Regions from separate parts of the Pseudalkalibacillus sp. NRS-1564 genome, predicted to be linked through region 1. Evidence: a T-box and tRNA genes for the amino acid it is inferred to sense, from the RefSeq annotation. Region 1 holds a T-box; the other holds one or more tRNA genes.
What was found. A T-box is a leader RNA that pairs with one kind of tRNA and senses whether it is charged. The one in region 1 lies ahead of tyrS (tyrosine--tRNA ligase), so its partner is inferred to be a tRNA-Tyr.
Positions count from the first base shown of each region.

Region 1 (3,408 bases):
GAAAAATAGATAAATTGGAAAAAGCTGCGCAATGATGCGCAGCTTTTTTTGTGGGTGAAGCGGGGGGCACGCACTTGACCCCCGCTTCACTACCGGGTTATTCAACCACAGTATGAAACCTGAAAATGGTGGATAGGATGAAATAGAAGTGGAGGAAGAGAAAGACAGAACGCTTAATGTTCGCTATACTGTGATAGGAAGCGCATCGGAAGTGGCAAAATACATAAAGGTTTGCTTCAATAGGAGTGACACAAAACGTTACGAATTTATAGTCAGATTCCTTTGATTCAGGGGAGAAAAAAAGGTATACTGATACCTAGATGATAATGATTATAAAAAGATAGTTTGTTTAATTAATCACTGTATGAGAGGGGAACACATTCATGGCTAAAAAGACAATGGGATTACTTGTAATGGCGTATGGAACGCCTTATAAAGAAGAGGATATTGAACGTTATTACACACATATTAGAAGAGGTCGTAAGCCATCTGACGAGCAGTTAAAAGATCTTCAGGACCGTTACAAAGCAATCGGTGGAATATCACCACTTGCCAAAATTACGGAAGATCAGGCGAAAGGGCTTGAAGCTCACCTTAATGAAATTCAAGATGAAATTGAGTTTAAGCTTTATATCGGATTAAAACATATCGAGCCTTTTGTAGAAGATGCGGTACAGCAAATGCACAATGATGGTATTGAAGAAGCCGTTAGTATTGTTTTGGCGCCTCATTTCTCTACATTTAGTATCAAATCTTATAATGGACGAGCAAAAGAAGAAGCTGGAAAACTAGGTGGCCCAGTTATTCATTCTGTTGAGAGCTGGTATGACGAGCCTAAATTTATCTCTTATTGGGCGAAGCGTATTAAAGAGATATTTGAAGGAATGGCAGATCAAGAACGCGAGAAATCTGTCCTAATTGTTTCCGCGCACAGTTTACCTGAAAAAATCATTGCAAATGGAGACCCTTATCCAGACCAATTGAAAGAAACGGCAGATCTTATCGTAGCAGAGTCAGGTGTGAAGAACGTGGCGATTGGATGGCAAAGTGAAGGGAACACTCCAGATCCATGGATTGGCCCAGACGTACAGGATTTAACAAGAGATCTTTATGAAAAACAAGGTTTTACATCGTTTGTTTATGCTCCAGTAGGATTCGTAGCCGATCACTTGGAAGTATTATTTGATAATGACTATGAATGTAAAGTTGTAACAGATGAAATCGGTGCAAATTATTATCGACCAGAAATGCCAAACGCACAGGAAGAATTCATCGATATTCTTTCAACTGTCGTGTTAAAAGAATTAAATAAACAATAATGAAAAAAGCGCAGTCTTACAAGGCTGCGTTCTTTTTTGTGAGAAATTCCTAACTGCTCTTGAAGAAACAAATTGACAACTAGCGTAAAAGAAGATAAAGTAATGAGAAATTCATGCAACGTAAATAACAATAGGCTAGGAAGAGGAAGCAGTAGCGTGTTATGACGAGTAGTGTCAGAGAACCAGTGGTTGGTGTGAACTGGTACAGTCTAACCGTGAATTACCCCTCAGAGCCTTCTTGATGAACAGAGTGATCTAACTAGTCAGGAACGGGAAAACCGTTATCGTATTCGAGCCGGAAGAAGTTATTTCTTCAATCAGGGTGGTATCGCGTGTAAGCCACGTCCCTACTATATAGAGGGGACGTGGCTTTTCATATGAAATTTAATAATTAGGAGGTCGACAGGAATGAACTCAATCATGGATCAATTAACAGAAGAACAAAGAAAGGAAATGGAAAGGCAATATGCGGTTTATACACATGGAACGAGTCAAGTCATTCCTGGAGATGAACTTAAGCATAAAATAGCCACTTCGATTTTTAAGAATAAGCCACTTAAAGTGAAATTGGGTCTTGATCCTTCTGCGCCCGATGTCCATGTTGGTCACACCGTTGTGTTAAATAAGTTAAGGCAGTTTCAAGAAAATGGCCATATCATCCAACTCATTATTGGAGACTTTACAGGTAAAATTGGTGATCCTACTGGAAAATCAACAGCAAGAGTGCAGCTAACGGATGAAGAGGTGAAACGAAATGCTGGAACTTATCTTGAGCAGTTTGGTAAGGTTCTTGATCAAAGCAAAGTGGAGCTCCACTACAATGCGGCGTGGCTATCTGAACTAAAGTTTGAAGACGTTATTGAACTCGCTGGAAAAATAACGGTTGCTCGTTTACTTGAGCGCGATGATTTTGAAAATCGAATGAAGGCGAATAAGCCTGTCTCGCTTCATGAGTTCTTTTACCCTTTAATGCAGGGCTATGATTCTGTTCATCTTGAAAGTGATATTGAGCTCGGTGGAAATGATCAATATTTCAACGTTTTAATGGGGCGTCACCTTCAAGAGCAGTTCGGAAAAGAGAAGCAAGTCGTCTTAATGATGCCTCTTCTAGAAGGATTAGACGGGATTGAAAAAATGTCTAAATCCAAAGGGAATTACATTGGGATTACAGAGAAGCCATCAGAGATGTATGGAAAAGCGATGTCGATTCCTGATGAGCTGGTCGTCAAATATACCGAATTAATCACGGATCTATCTCTAGAGGAAAAGCTTACGGTTCGTAAAGAAATTGAACAAGAAGAAATCCATCCAAGAACAGCTAAAATGAATTTAGCTAAGACGATCGTTCGCATGTTTCATGGAGAAAATGCTTCTGAAAAAGCAGAAGTGGAGTTTCAACAAATCTTTCAGCAAAAGCAGCTTCCAACCGATATTGAGGAAGTCATATGGGATGGAGATCGGATGGTAACTGTGCCAACATTGATCGCTAAACTAGGCATGCTACCTTCAACAAGTGAAGCTAGACGAATGGTGAAGAATGGCGGTATTAAGCTAAATGAGGTAAAAGTAACAGAAGTGAATGAGGAAATTGAAGTAAAAAATGGATTGGTCATTCAAGTGGGCAAAAGGAAATTCAAGAAAATAAAACTAGCATAGTAAAAATTTTCCCCCTCGAATAGAGGGGGAGGATTTTATTATTCTGTAATGGTGACACTTTCTTCGGTATGTTCATGAAGACCTTCATCGTTCTCTACATGGATGGTAACGGTGTAGTCACCAGCTTCTTTAAAAGAAGTCGTTCCTTCATATTCGCCATCCTTCATTTCTTCAGCGTCAACCCACTCAGCTTTTTCTTCATCTACTTTCGAAATTTCAAAGCGAACGTCAGCACCAGTTAAGGCTTCTTCGTCTTTTTGAAGGTGTGCCATGAACGAAACATCTTCATTCGCTTTTATCTCTTCGGGCTTCATAAGATGGATGGATACGTCGCTTTCGTGTTCGTGCGCGTGTTCATCAGTTTCAGAAGCAGCTTCTTCTTCAGAACCGACCATCATTTCATTTTTCGGCATCGTATGTAGGTCACGAGCTG
Region 1 is NZ_JBITPM010000018.1:157,845-161,252, reverse strand. Features, by position in the region: gene ACIFPW_RS09660 (hypothetical protein) at 1-9, shown strand, start outside; gene hemH (ferrochelatase) at 384-1,319, shown strand; T-box leader at 1,448-1,671, shown strand; gene tyrS (tyrosine--tRNA ligase) at 1,728-2,975, shown strand; gene ACIFPW_RS09645 (FixH family protein) at 3,014-3,408, opposite strand, start outside.

Region 2 (3,408 bases), on a different contig from region 1:
TTGGTAAGAGACAATGATTTTTCTCGAATCGCATCTATGCCAGCTTCGTTCATCAATTCCAAAGCTCCTATTAAAGGAGCCATACTAAAAATGTGGGGTGTGCCTATTTGAAATGCGCCAGCGGTTTCAGCATGAGTAAGCGTATGGCTCATATCGAATTGCACTTCTTTCTTGGAACTGAACCATCCAGCAAGACCGGGGCGTCTGCCAAGGTGGTTTTCGTGCACAAAAAGTCCACCAACACCACCAGGGCCACTATTTAAGTACTTGTATGTACACCAAACCGCGAAGTCAACGTTCCAGTCGTGAAGTTTATGTGGAATGGCTCCGATTGAATGAGCTAAGTCAAAGCCAATGATTACTCCTTTAGAATGGGCTGCTTTTGTGATTTTTTCTATATTTAGTAATTGTCCGCTCCGGTAAAGTACGGAAGGGAGGAGAATAAGGGCTATAGTCTCATCGATGGCCTCAATGATATCTTCTTCCAGGATTGTTCTTCCGTCACGGCTCGGAACTTGCACTAGATTAGTTTCTGGGGATAACCCATGAAGTTCAAGCTGACTTTGAATAGCATAAATGTCAGATGGAAATGTTAAAGAATCGGCTAGTATTTTTGTTTTGTTTCCTGAAGGTTTAAAAAAAGTAGCGAGCATCTGATGAAGGTTAGTTGTAATTGAACCGGTAGTAATTGTTTCAGAAGCATGTGAACCGATTAGCGTTGATGTCATCTCACCGATGTTTTCTGCCATATAAAACCAAGGCTGCTTTCCATCAGACCAGCCATCAATTCCATGTTGCTTCCAGTCATCAAGAGATCGAAGAAGGGATGTTTCCGCATTCTTTGATAGAAGACCAAGTGAATTACCATCCAAATATAGCGTATTTGGATTTAAGTAAAACTTATCACGTAAATGGGCTAAAGGGTCTTTCTTGTCGAATTCTTTTGCGCCTGTAATGGACTGTGATAAACTCATATGTAACAGCTCCTTTTCTACAACTTATCGTATGAGAGGGAGAAGAGCATGTCAACGCTTTCACTCTTTGCAAAAGAAACTTTCTACATTTTTTTAGAATAATGATTGACATTTTAAATGATTCAATGGTATATTATTAAACGTCGCTGATGCACAGCACAAGCGGGTGTGGCGGAATTGGCAGACGCGCTAGACTTAGGATCTAGTGTCTTACGACGTGGGGGTTCAAGTCCCTTCACCCGCACCATATATTTTTTGCGCCCGTAGCTCAATTGGATAGAGCGTCTGACTACGGATCAGAAGGTTAGGGATTCGACTTCTCTCGGGCGCACCATACATAATTTAAGTGGCGGTGTAGCTCAGCTGGCTAGAGCGTACGGTTCATACCCGTGAGGTCGGGGGTTCGATCCCCTCCGCCGCTACCATATTACAATTTCATCATGGAGGGGTAGCGAAGTGGCTAAACGCGGCGGACTGTAAATCCGCTCCCTCAGGGTTCGGCGGTTCGAATCCGTCCCCCTCCACCATGATTGGGCTATAGCCAAGCGGTAAGGCAACGGATTTTGATTCCGTCATGCGTTGGTTCGAATCCAGCTAGCCCAGCCATTTTTGCGGGTGTAGTTTAGTGGTAAAACCTCAGCCTTCCAAGCTGATGTCGTGGGTTCGATCCCCATCACCCGCTCCATTACATATTGTAGAAGAGTTTTAAAAGCTACTTCACAACCTGATTTTAATCATGGTATACTTTTGTTGAGATTGAATACCATTCATATCGTGCGCCTTTAGCTCAGTAGGATAGAGCAACAGCCTTCTAAGCTGTGGGTCAGAGGTTCGAATCCTCTAAGGCGCATACCCAAAACTCCTTGAATAAGTAATCTTATTCAAGGAGTTTTTTTATTTTATTAACGGCACATGTGTGTTTGCACATAGGCTTCATTTCCAATAAACTAGTAATTAATAAATCACTTGGGAAATGGTGACGAAATGAAGCGATATAAAGGAAGAATTATATCTGTTGTAACGTTTTTTATGGCGATTTTATTATGGGATTATTGGCTTTATTCTGTGAATGAAATTAAAATCAATTGGTTAGTGGACATATTCTTTACGATCTCAGTTATGGTAATTGTTTGGTGGTTCTCTTCTTATTATGATCGCTCTGTCATACTTCTGTCCAAATTAAAAGATAGTGAGGAAAAATATCGTAAACTATCAGAAAACTATAATAGTGTCATAAAACAGCTTAAACGAAGTTGTTTTTCAAACTGGAATAGATGGTAGTTGGATCTGGTTGAATGAAGCGTGGGGTGAGTTAACTGGATACGATGTTCAGGAATCAATAGGCACATACAGCTTATCTTATATACATCCAGATGATCGGCTGAATTTACATAAAGAATTATCTCGATTCCAAGATGGCGCAGAAAAATCTAACGTATTTGAATTCAGGGTTCAGAAAAAAGGCGGGGGGTTCGTCTGGTGTGAGGTCTTTATTAAATATGAATATAGCTCTAAAGGAAGATTTGAAGGAATGACAGGAACGATTAAGGATAAAACCTTTAGAAAGCAATCAGAAGAGCGGTTACTTAAAACAAATGAAGCCCTTGCGGTTAAATCTGAAAAGCTAGCATCAGCTGCACAGCTTGCCGCTGGAATTGCTCATGAAGTTCGGAATCCTCTAACATCAGTGAAAGGATTTCTTCAACTGCTTGAGAAGAAGGAATCCACTATGCCGTATTTTGAAATAATCTTTTCAGAAATATCCCGTATCGAATTAGTGCTAAGTGAACTTCTAACGCTAGCAAAGCCGCATAGTACATTATTTACGAATGTTGAAATGAAAGGTTTATTAAAGCAGGTCTCAACCTTGATTGAGTCTAATGCTCTATTGAACGATGTGACATTACAAACGAATTTTGGGAATGAGGAAGCTGTTGTTTTTGCTGATCCTAATCAAATAAAGCAAGTGTTTATTAATCTCATGAAAAACGCTATTGAAGCAATGAGTCAAATGGAGAAATCGAAATATCTTCATGTGAGTATGGATGTTCAAGAGATGTTTATATCTGTAAGGATTACCGACAATGGCGCCGGTATTTCTAAAGAAGATATTGATCGACTAGGGGAACCATTTTTCACAACAAAAGAGAGTGGTACGGGGCTTGGGTTATCAGTTTGTTTGAAGATTATTGAACAACACGGAGGAGAGTTGCTAATAGAGAGTGAAGAAGGGCAAGGTTCTACCTTTGAAATGAAGTTACCTCGTATTATGATAGATCAGCACGTATTGGAATGAAAGGCGAGTGAAACGAAGATTTCACTCGAATGTGCCCAAATCAAGAATCAATAGGATAAGCTAATATAGCTGAAAATTAGAAAAAGACGAACGATACTTGTTATTCGAAGTTGTTTATTCACTTTTGGTGAGTTTTTT
Region 2 is NZ_JBITPM010000012.1:126,518-129,925, reverse strand. Features, by position in the region: gene kynU (kynureninase) at 1-974, opposite strand, end outside; tRNA gene ACIFPW_RS06650 (tRNA-Leu) at 1,137-1,221, shown strand; tRNA gene ACIFPW_RS06645 (tRNA-Arg) at 1,232-1,308, shown strand; tRNA gene ACIFPW_RS06640 (tRNA-Met) at 1,323-1,399, shown strand; tRNA gene ACIFPW_RS06635 (tRNA-Tyr) at 1,417-1,501, shown strand; tRNA gene ACIFPW_RS06630 (tRNA-Gln) at 1,506-1,580, shown strand; tRNA gene ACIFPW_RS06625 (tRNA-Gly) at 1,586-1,659, shown strand; tRNA gene ACIFPW_RS06620 (tRNA-Arg) at 1,751-1,824, shown strand; gene ACIFPW_RS06615 (hypothetical protein) at 1,959-2,255, shown strand; gene ACIFPW_RS06610 (ATP-binding protein) at 2,266-3,270, shown strand.
Region 2: it has a tRNA-Tyr gene. The T-box ahead of tyrS (tyrosine--tRNA ligase) is inferred to sense a tRNA for this amino acid. The anticodon was not compared.